DNA from 3 places in the Achromobacter sp. FW305-C-28 genome. Region 2 is predicted to be linked to each of the others. Evidence: predicted binding sites of a transcription regulator. Region 2 holds the regulator's gene; each other region holds the start of a gene.

Region 1 (3,279 bases), on a different contig from region 2:
TGTAACTTCGCCAACATCGATGGAGAACCAGGCATGAGCGACAAGAACCACTGGGACAATATCTACCGCACCAAATCCCCGAATGCGGTGAGTTGGTACGCCGCTCATCTGGACACGTCGTTGCACATGATCCAGCAAGTGGCTTCGGCGCCAGAGTCCGCCATTATCGATGTGGGCGGCGGTGAGGCCACATTGGCGGATGACTTACTGGCTCTCGGTTACGAGCACTTGACTGTGCTGGATATCTCCGAGCACGCCGTTGAAGCGATGCGAGCACGGTTAGGACCAAGGTCAATGAGCGTGGAATGGATGGTTGCAGATTTGACCGTTGCCTCTCTGCCCAAGTCTCGCTATGACGTTTGGCACGATCGTGCGGTATTCCATTTCTTGACTGACAGAGCGGATCGTGAAGCATACGTGACGCGAGCGATACAGTCATTGAAGGCTGATGGCTATGCCATCGTCGCTACATTTGGCCCTTCAGGTCCTCTCAAATGTAGCGGATTCGATACCAGGCAATACGATGCCGAGAGCCTCCATGCAGAGTTTGAATCGGGCTTCGATCTGCTTGACAGTCGACTTGAATCCCATCTGACACCGTTCGGGACCAGCCAAGAGTTCATTTACTGTCTATTTAAACGGAAGTGATCCTTGATCTGCCAGGCGGTCGGCATAGCCCTCCAACACAAGGTCAAAAAGATCTCGTCTTCGCGAGTCTCGCCTGACCGGCCTTAGAGTAAAAAAACCCAGTTCAACCAGTGACCGCAACGGGTCGGAAGCGGCCCGTCGTCCAATAGCAGACCAGGTAGAGAACGACCGTGGTTTGACAGCCGTCTTTGGCGTACACGGCCAAAGCAGGTCCTGGCGGGCGTCGTTTGACGCGTCGCAGTGCTAGCCGCAGGCAAAGGCACCATACCGGGAGAACGGCGGATCGCCCTACTGTGACACAGGAAATCGGACCTCCAGGGCGAAATCGGGCTGGAGGCCGCGCCAGCGCTTGTATATCGAAAATTCTCGATTCCCAAACTGGATGACGTAAATCCCAAGTTGGATGAATTTCGACATCGACAACGGGGGACGCTCTGCGCAGTTACATTCTTCAGACCCACCTGCTGCCCCCCCAAGATGTAACAGCCCACCCTCGCCCCCTTGAACCCCACCACATCATCCCTATAATTAGCACTCGACTCCGGTGAGTGCTAACAGTCTCCCGGGCCAACCCGATCATTCACTTTCTTCTTAAGTAACAGGAGTTCCTCATGGCCTTGCGTCCCCTGGGCGATCGCGTGATCGTCAAACGCCTCGAAAACGAGCGCAAGACTGCGTCGGGCATCGTCATCCCCGACAGCGCCGCTGAAAAGCCCGACCAGGGTGAAGTCGTGGCCGTCGGCCCCGGCAAGAAGACCGAAGACGGCAAGATTCTGCCGGTCGACCTGAAGGCTGGCGACAAGGTTCTGTTCGGCAAGTACGCCGGCCAGTCCGTGAAGGTTGACGGCGAAGAGCTGCTCGTCATCCGCGAGGACGAAATCCTCGCCGTGGTCCAGTAAACCCTGCCTCAAACGAATTTTCGAAGGAAGCTAACAAATGGCTGCCAAGCAAGTATTGTTCGGTGACGACGCCCGTGTGCGTATCGTCCGCGGCGTGAATGTCCTCGCCAACGCTGTCAAGACCACCCTGGGCCCCAAGGGTCGCAACGTCGTGCTGGAGCGCTCGTTCGGCGCCCCGACCGTGACCAAGGACGGCGTGTCCGTCGCCAAGGAAATCGAACTGAAGGACAAGTTCGAGAACATCGGCGCCCAACTGGTCAAGGACGTTGCCTCCAAGACCTCCGACAACGCCGGTGACGGCACCACCACCGCCACCGTGCTGGCCCAGGCCATCGTTCAGGAAGGCCTGAAGTACGTTGCCGCCGGTTTCAACCCGATCGACCTGAAGCGCGGCATCGACAAGGCTGTCGCCGCCGCCGTCGCCGAACTGAAGAAGCAATCCAAGCCGGTCACGACCAGCAAGGAAATCGCTCAAGTCGGCTCGATCTCGGCCAACAGCGATTCGTCCATCGGCCAGATCATCGCTGACGCGATGGACAAGGTCGGCAAGGAAGGCGTCATCACCGTCGAAGACGGCAAGTCGCTGGAAAACGAGCTGGACGTCGTCGAAGGCATGCAATTCGACCGCGGCTACCTGTCGCCCTACTTCATCAACAGCCCGGAAAAGCAAGTTGCCGTGCTGGAAGACCCGTTTGTCCTGATCTTCGACAAGAAGATCAGCAACATCCGTGACCTGCTGCCCGTGCTGGAACAAGTCGCCAAGTCGAGCCGTCCGCTGCTGATCATCGCCGAAGACGTCGAAGGCGAAGCGCTGGCCACCCTGGTGGTGAACAACATCCGTGGCATCCTGAAGACCACCGCCGTCAAGGCCCCGGGCTTCGGCGACCGCCGCAAGGCCATGCTGGAAGACATCGCCATCCTGACGGGCGGCACGGTGATCTCCGAAGAAACCGGCATGTCGCTGGAAAAGGCCGGCCTGGCTGAACTGGGCCAAGCCAAGCGCATCGAAGTGGGCAAGGAAAACACCACGATCATCGACGGCGCTGGCGACAGCAAGTCGATCGAGGCTCGCGTCAAGCAAGTCCGTATCCAGATCGAAGAAGCCACGTCCGACTACGACCGTGAAAAGCTGCAAGAGCGCGTGGCCAAGCTGGCCGGCGGCGTTGCCGTGATTCGCGTTGGCGCTGCCACCGAAGTCGAAATGAAGGAAAAGAAGGCCCGCGTCGAAGATGCCCTGCACGCTACCCGCGCTGCTGTGGAAGAAGGCGTCGTGGCTGGTGGCGGCGTGGCTCTGCTGCGTGCCAAGCAAGCTATCGCTGACCTGAAGGGCGACACGCCTGACCAGAACGCCGGTATCAAGCTGATCCTGCGCGCTGTGGAAGAGCCCCTGCGCACCATCGTCACGAACGCCGGCGAAGAAGCCAGCGTCGTGGTCAGCAACGTGCTGAACGGCAAGGGCAACTACGGCTACAACGCCGCGACCGGCGAGTACACCGACCTGGTCGAGCAAGGCGTGCTGGATCCCACCAAGGTGACCCGCACCGCCCTGCAAAACGCTGCCTCCGTCGCCAGCCTGCTGCTGACGGCCGAAGCCGCCGTGGTCGAACTGGCCGAAGACAAGCCCGCTGCCCCGGCCATGCCGGGTGGCATGGGCGGCATGGGCGGCATGGACTTCTAAGTCCCGCTTACCCTGCAAGGCCTCCCCGGCTTCGGCCGGGGAACAGTACCCCGA
Region 2 (3,279 bases):
CACAATCTTGCCCGTCTTGGGATCATGGTGCATGCGCCCTCTCCTTCAAGTCCGTGGATGCGTGGGCCACCCCTGCAAGTGCCGTTCCACCAGGCTGGCCAACCCTGCGATCCAGGCCGGATCGTCGTTGATCGCCGGAATGTAACGGAACTGCTTGCCGCCGGCCCCGATAAAGGCGTCGCGGCATTCCAGGCTGATCTCTTCCAGGGTTTCCAGACAGTCTGCCACAAATCCCGGACACACCACATCCACCTCGGTCACGCCCGACGCGGCCAGCGCCTTGAGCGTGGGTTCGGTATAGGGTTCGAGCCAGCGGGCGGTGCCGAAGCGGCTCTGGAAGGTCACTTCAATCTGCTCGCGCGGCAGCGACAGGCGCTGCGACAGCAGCCGGGCGGTTTCCATGCAGTCGCGGTAATAGGGGTCGCCCAGCTCGATGGAATAGCGCGGCAGGCCATGAAAGCTCATGACCAGCTTCTGCGGCCGGCCATGTTCGGCCCAATAGGCCTCGATGCGGGCGGCCAGGGAATCCAGGTAGGCAGGTTCTTCGTGGAAGCGCTTGATGAATCGCAGTTCCGGCTGGTCGCGCAGGCGCCCGGCATGGCGCGTAACGGCATCGACCACGGTGGCCGTGGTGCTGGCGGCGTATTGAGGGTAGAGCGGCACGGTCAGGATGCGTTCGCAGCCTTTTGCCCGCAGGCGCGATATCGCGTCGGGAATCGACGGATTGCCATAGCGCATGCCCAGTTCCACCACCGCGTCGACGCCAGCCGCCGTCAGGGCCGCCTGCACGCCTTCGGCCTGGCGACGGCTGTAGACCATCAGGGGCGAACCTTCCTTGAGCCAGACGCCGGCGTAGCGCGGCTCGAGCTTCTTGGGCCGCATGGTCAGCACCAGCCCGTGCAGGATCGGCTTCCAGAGGTAGCGCGGGATCTCGATCACACGCGGGTCCGACAGGAACTCGCCCAGGTACTTGCGGATGTCTTTCTTGCTGGGGGTGTCCGGCGTGCCCAGGTTCACCAGCAGCACGCCGACCTTGCCCGGGCCCCGCGGCGGCGGGTCCTCGTTGAAAGGATCGTCCTGCTCGGTTTCGGGCAGGTAGCGTTCAGGCCAGAGATACTTGAACAGGCGAAGAAACACAAAAACTCCCCTTCCTCCGCAAGGAGGATGTCGGTTCGAATGGAACTACTGGTTGTGGCTGAGGGCGTTGGACAAGAGACGCGCCGTGATGTCCACGATGGGAATGACGCGTTCGTAGGCCATGCGGGTGGGGCCGATCACGCCGAGCGTGCCGACCACCTTGCCGTCCACGCCGTAGGGCGCGGTGATGACCGAGACTTCTTCCATCGGCACCAGTTGGGAATCGCCGCCGATGTAGATCTGCACACCCTGCGCCCGGCTGGACACGTCCAGCAGTTGCAGCAGGTCGGTTTTCTTTTCGAACAGCGAGAACATCTTGCGCAGGCGGTCCATGTCGGACGCGATGTCGGTCACGTCCAGGAGCTTGCGTTCGCCGGAAATGACCACGGCGTCGCCGTCTTCGGCGGCCTCGGCGCTGGCCTCGACCGCAGCCTGCATCAGGCGCGAGATGTCTTCGCGCAGTTGCGCCAGTTCGGTGGACAGGGTGCGGCGCACCGCGTCGAACGACTTGCCGGCGAAATGGATGTTGAAGAAATTGCCGGCTTCCAGCAATTCGGCTTCGACGTAGTCGCGCTGCACGAACAGGATGCGGTTCTGGACGTCGCCATCGGGGGTGACGATGATCAGCAAGACGCGCTTGTCGGACAGGCGGATGAATTCGATCTGGCGAAACACCTGGGCCCGCTTGGGCGTGAGCACAACGCCAGCGAACTGCGTCAGGTTCGACAGCAACGCCGCCGCGGCATTGACTGCGCGGGTGGGTTCGGCCGCCGACAGCATCTCGCCCATGTTGTGGGGCTGAATCTGATAGGACTGCACCGCCAGCAGGGAATCGACGAACATGCGGTATCCGCGCGGCGTGGGGACGCGCCCCGCCGACGTATGCGGACTGTGGATCAGTCCCAGCTCTTCCAGATCCGCCATGACATTGCGGATGGTGGCGGGCGACAGATCGAAAACTTTCGAAAGCGTCCGCGAACCGACTGGTTGCCCATCGGCGATGTAGCGTTCGATCAACGCCTTCAGTAATGCGCGTGCGCGGTCATCCATAGCGTGTATTTTAGGGAATCTTTTCCAATTAAGGCGATTTTTGTCCCGCCAACCGATATGCGGCCCCATATAATCGGCTAAGCGGCCGCTTATCGGGCCGATTTCGCCTTCGCTGTTTGGCTTTTCAGATTCGCCTTGCCACCATGCACTTTCCTACCGTCGCGCTGATCGGCAGATACCAGGACACCGGCCTGGACGCCCCGCTAAGAGCGCTTGCGCACGCGCTGACGCAAGCGGGCAGGCAGGTGCTGGTCGATGCCGACACCGCCCGCAACACCGGCCTGACCGAATACCCGGTCGCCACGCTCGAACAGATCGGCCAGAGCGCATCGCTCGCGGTCGTGATGGGCGGCGACGGCACCGTGCTGGGCGCCGCGCGCCACCTGGCGCCCTACGGCGTGCCGCTGGTGGGCATCAACCATGGCCGCCTGGGCTTCATCACCGACATCCCGCTGCAAGATGCACACGGCGCGCTGGCGCGCGTGCTGGAAGGCAGCTACCAGATCGAAGCCCGCATGCTGCTCGAAGGCAGCGTCTGGCGGGGCAACCAGAAAATGTATTCCGCCACGGCCCTGAACGACGTGGTGCTGAACCGCGCCGGGCGCGGCGGCATGATCGAAGTTCGCGTCGAACTCGACGGCGCCTTCATGTACACGCAGCGCGCCGACGGCCTGATCATCGCCACGCCCACCGGCTCGACCGCCTACGCGCTGTCGGCCAACGGCCCCATTCTGCACCCCGGCATGAACGCCATGGTGCTGGTGCCGGTGGCGCCCCAGACCTTGTCCAACCGCCCCATCGTCATCCCCGACAGCGGCGTGCTGAACATGACGCTGACGGCCATGGGCCGCGTCGAAGTCGGTGCCAGCGTGCATTTCGACATGCAGACCTGGTCCGACCTGCAACCCGGCGACCGCATCGTCGTGCAGCGCGCGCCCTATACCATCCGCTTCGTGCATCCGGAAGGCTACAGCTTCTTTTCCACCCTGCGCCGCAAGCTGCACTGGAACCTGATGCCGCAAGCCACCGACAACGTAGAGTAAATAGCGCCCAGACATGCTGCGCACCCTGCACATCCGCGACTTTGTCATC
Region 3 (3,279 bases), on a different contig from region 2:
GTACCGGGCTCGAACGCCGGCCATCTTCCCGACAGCCAGCTGGACTTGCTGGAAGCCGCGCTGGCCGAGGCGCCCGGCCGGCACACGCTATTGGCCATGCACCACAACCCGATGCAGATCGACAGCCACTGGCACGACTCGATGATGATCGACAACCCGCAGGCGCTGTTCAAGCTGCTGACGCGCTGGCCGCAGGTGCGCGTGCTGCTGTGGGGCCACGTGCACCACGAATTCGATCGCCGCCGGCACAACCTGCGCATGCTGGCCACCCCGTCCACCTGCTTTCAGTTCAGCATTCGAGACGGCAAGCACGTGGTGGACAACCTGGCGCCGGGCTATCGCTGGATCAAGCTCTACCAAGATGGCTCGATGGCCACCGGCGTGCGCCGCGTGCAGGATGCGCTGTGGCACACGGCGCAGGCCGAGCCGGGCAGCGCGCAGGCGGCATAGACGCTTCGGACTTGTCGTCCGCCATCCAAAGACCATTCCCCATCACGCGGTACCCCTTGCGCGACATCGCGTCACGCGATGCATTTCGCGCGCGCAATAAAAAACGGGGCACCATATGCGTGGTGCCCCGCAAGCATCCGTCTCATAGGGGAGGGGAAAGAGGAGAAGCCGAGACGGATGACAAGACTGCCAACCAAAGTTTGCGGTCTACGTGGAGTTAGGCGGTGCGCACCTCATTAAGTTTCTGGAATCGCGCATTATTTCGCGATGAATTTGTATCAATTTATTGACGTCTCTCATCGCACTGCCGCTATGGGCAACGTCGTACACGCGCGGGCGGCGCCGGCAAAAGAAAAGGGCTGCCCAAGGCAGCCCTTTGCGTGGCGCGAATGCAGGATCAGGCGGCGAGGTTGCCGCGCATTTTCTTCAGTGCGGCCGCTTCGATCTGGCGGATGCGTTCGGCGGACACGCCGAATTCCTGCGCCAGCTCGTGCAGCGTGGCGCCACCGTCGTCTTGCAGCCAGCGGGCTTCGACGATGCGGCGCGAGCGCGGGTCCAGGGCTTCGAGGGCGCCGGACAGGCCCGAGCTTTGCAGCTGGTCGCGCGCGGCGCGTTCCAGCACGCGGGTCGGTTCCTGGCGGCCTTCGTCGGACAGGTACGCGATGGGCGCGTAGCTGTCGTCATCGTCGTCCTGGTTTTCAAGCGACATGTCGCGGCCGGACAGGCGCACTTCCATTTCGCTGACGTCTTCGCGGCGCACATTGAGTTCGCGCGCGATGTGATCGACCTGTTCGGGGTCGAGCGTCTGGCCGTCGGGGCGCATGCTGCGCAGGTTGAAGAACAGCTTGCGCTGGGCCTTGGTGGTCGCCACCTTGACCAGACGCCAGTTGCGAATGATGTATTCGTGGATTTCGGCCTTGATCCAGTGCACGGCGAACGACACCAGGCGCACGCCGCGCTCGGGGTCGAAGCGCTTCACGGCCTTCATCAGGCCGACGTTGCCTTCCTGGATCAGGTCGGCGTGGGGCAACCCATAGCCCAGGTACTGGCGAGCCACCGACACCACCAGGCGCAGGTGCGACAGCACGAGTTCGCGCGCGGCGCCCAGGTCTTCCTGGTCGCGCAGGCGACGGCCCAGTTCGGTCTCGCGCTCGGCGGACAGGACCGGCAGGCGATTGACTGCGGAAATGTACGCGTCGATCGTGCCGAGTGCGCCCGGATTGGCAATGGCCAACGCCAGGGCGTTGCCGGAAGCGGCCAACGAGGTACTGGGTTGTTTCATAGCGGCGGTCTCCGGAAAGCGAAGGGGTAAAGACATGGATTCGATGTTAGCACTCTAGTAAAGGGAGTGCTAATTCGACTATTGCGGCGCGTCAAAGTTTCCTTCGCTAAGTGCGTCCCTATTTATTTTGCCCTGCGGAAGCAAAGCCGCCCGCCCGCCGGGCCGCCCCAAGGGCGGGCAGCCCCCACGGGAGGCAGCAAGCGCGCGAAGCGCGTGCAGCGTGGGGGCTCCACCCCCGGGGTTCACGCCCCTACCAACCCAGGCGCTTCAAACCCTCGGCGGTGGACTCGCCGTCCGGGCGGACGAACAGGGCGCCTCGGGGGTCCAGGAAGACCTGGTACTTCGCGCCGTCGAAAAGCGGCATGTAGGCCGCACTGCCGAATTGGACATCGACGAAGGGGAACCAGTTCGGGAAACTTTGCTTGAGTTGGCCCAGATCCGGCGCGGGCCAGTCGTCCAGGGCGTGCACCGAGCGCGTGGCCGAGGCTTCGCGCGCCGTGTCGCTGTAGCGACCGGACAGGCGTTCAAGGCGATACAGCGGCGGCACGCCGGCCATCAGGGCCGGCAGGCGCCAGCGCACGACGCGCGCGTCGATCTGCCACTGGTCGCCGTACAACACATATTGCCGGGCGCCCACGCCCGGCGCGGTGGCGCTGACCTGGAACTGGCCGTCGGCCTGTTGGTGTGCCTCGATCCGGGCAACCGGCTGGTCAGTGGTCAGCCTGAAGAACTGCACCAGCGACAAGGCCAGCAAGCCGGACACGCCGCCCAACAGCAACAGCATCAGGCCGAACAGGCGCCGCACCGGGCGGAACTGGAAGGTACGACGGCCGCGCTCGTCGCGCGGGCCGCCCTTGCCCAGCAGCATCGCGATGCCCGGCAGGAACAGGACGATCGCGGCCAGCAGGATCCAGACGAAGGGAGCGATTCCGTTGATCAAATCAGGCGGTCCTTAACGAGAACGCCGGGGCAGGCAGTGGCGCACCGGGCGCCGGCAGCCTGCCGCGGCAGGCTGCCCAGTATAGAAGCGGGGCCTCAGACGGCCGGTTTTCCAAGCCGTTCGACGTGAAACCGGATGTGATCTTCGATGAACGTCGAGATGAAGTAGTAGCCGTGGTCGTAGCCGTCCTGGCGACGCAGCGTCAGTGGCTGGTCGGCAGCGGCGCAGGCGGCCTCGAATACCTCGGGATACAACTGTTCGGCCAGGAACTGGTCGGCGGCGCCCTGGTCGACCAGGATGCCGCCGGGGAAGGGCTGGCGCAGGCCAGCCATCAAGCGGGAAGCGTCGTAGGCCGCCCAGTCATCCGGGTTGTCGCCCAGGTAGGCGCCGAACGCCTTCTTGCCCCAGGGGCACTGGCTGGGCGCGGCGATGGGCGCAAAGGCCGACACCGAACGGTACTGGCCCGGGTTGCGCAGTGCCAGCACCAGGGCGCCATGGCCGCCCATCGAGTGGCCGAAAAGGCCGACTCGCGCAGCGTCGCCGGGCAGGGCGCGGGTGATGATGCCGTGCAGTTCCCGGGTGACGTAACTGTCCATGCGGTAGTGGC

The links. Region 2 encodes HrcA, which represses chaperone genes, less so after heat shock. Its sites were predicted from a motif close to TTAGCACTCNNNNNNNNNGAGTGCTAA; they were not measured.
Region 1: groES (co-chaperone GroES) is a predicted target of HrcA. The motif match lies at 1,177-1,203, and genes of this name have one in related genera.
Region 3: rpoH (RNA polymerase sigma factor RpoH) is a predicted target of HrcA. The motif match lies at 1,779-1,805, and genes of this name have one in related genera.

The regions. Positions count from the first base shown of each region.
Region 1 covers NZ_JBYSYL010000005.1:59,934-63,212, reverse strand. Annotated here, with positions in the region: gene AC3WMR_RS14550 (class I SAM-dependent methyltransferase) at 34-648, shown strand; gene groES (co-chaperone GroES) at 1,260-1,547, shown strand; gene groL (chaperonin GroEL) at 1,585-3,225, shown strand.
Region 2 covers NZ_JBYSYL010000001.1:166,215-169,493, reverse strand. Annotated here, with positions in the region: gene AC3WMR_RS00810 (hypothetical protein) at 1-33, opposite strand, end outside; gene hemH (ferrochelatase) at 46-1,137, opposite strand; gene hrcA (heat-inducible transcriptional repressor HrcA) at 1,183-2,187, opposite strand; gene AC3WMR_RS00795 (NAD kinase) at 2,331-3,230, shown strand; gene recN (DNA repair protein RecN) at 3,244-3,279, shown strand, end outside.
Region 3 covers NZ_JBYSYL010000009.1:295,748-299,026, reverse strand. Annotated here, with positions in the region: gene cpdA (3',5'-cyclic-AMP phosphodiesterase) at 1-450, shown strand, start outside; gene rpoH (RNA polymerase sigma factor RpoH) at 848-1,768, opposite strand; gene AC3WMR_RS22210 (hypothetical protein) at 1,983-2,672, opposite strand; gene fghA (S-formylglutathione hydrolase) at 2,768-3,279, opposite strand, start outside.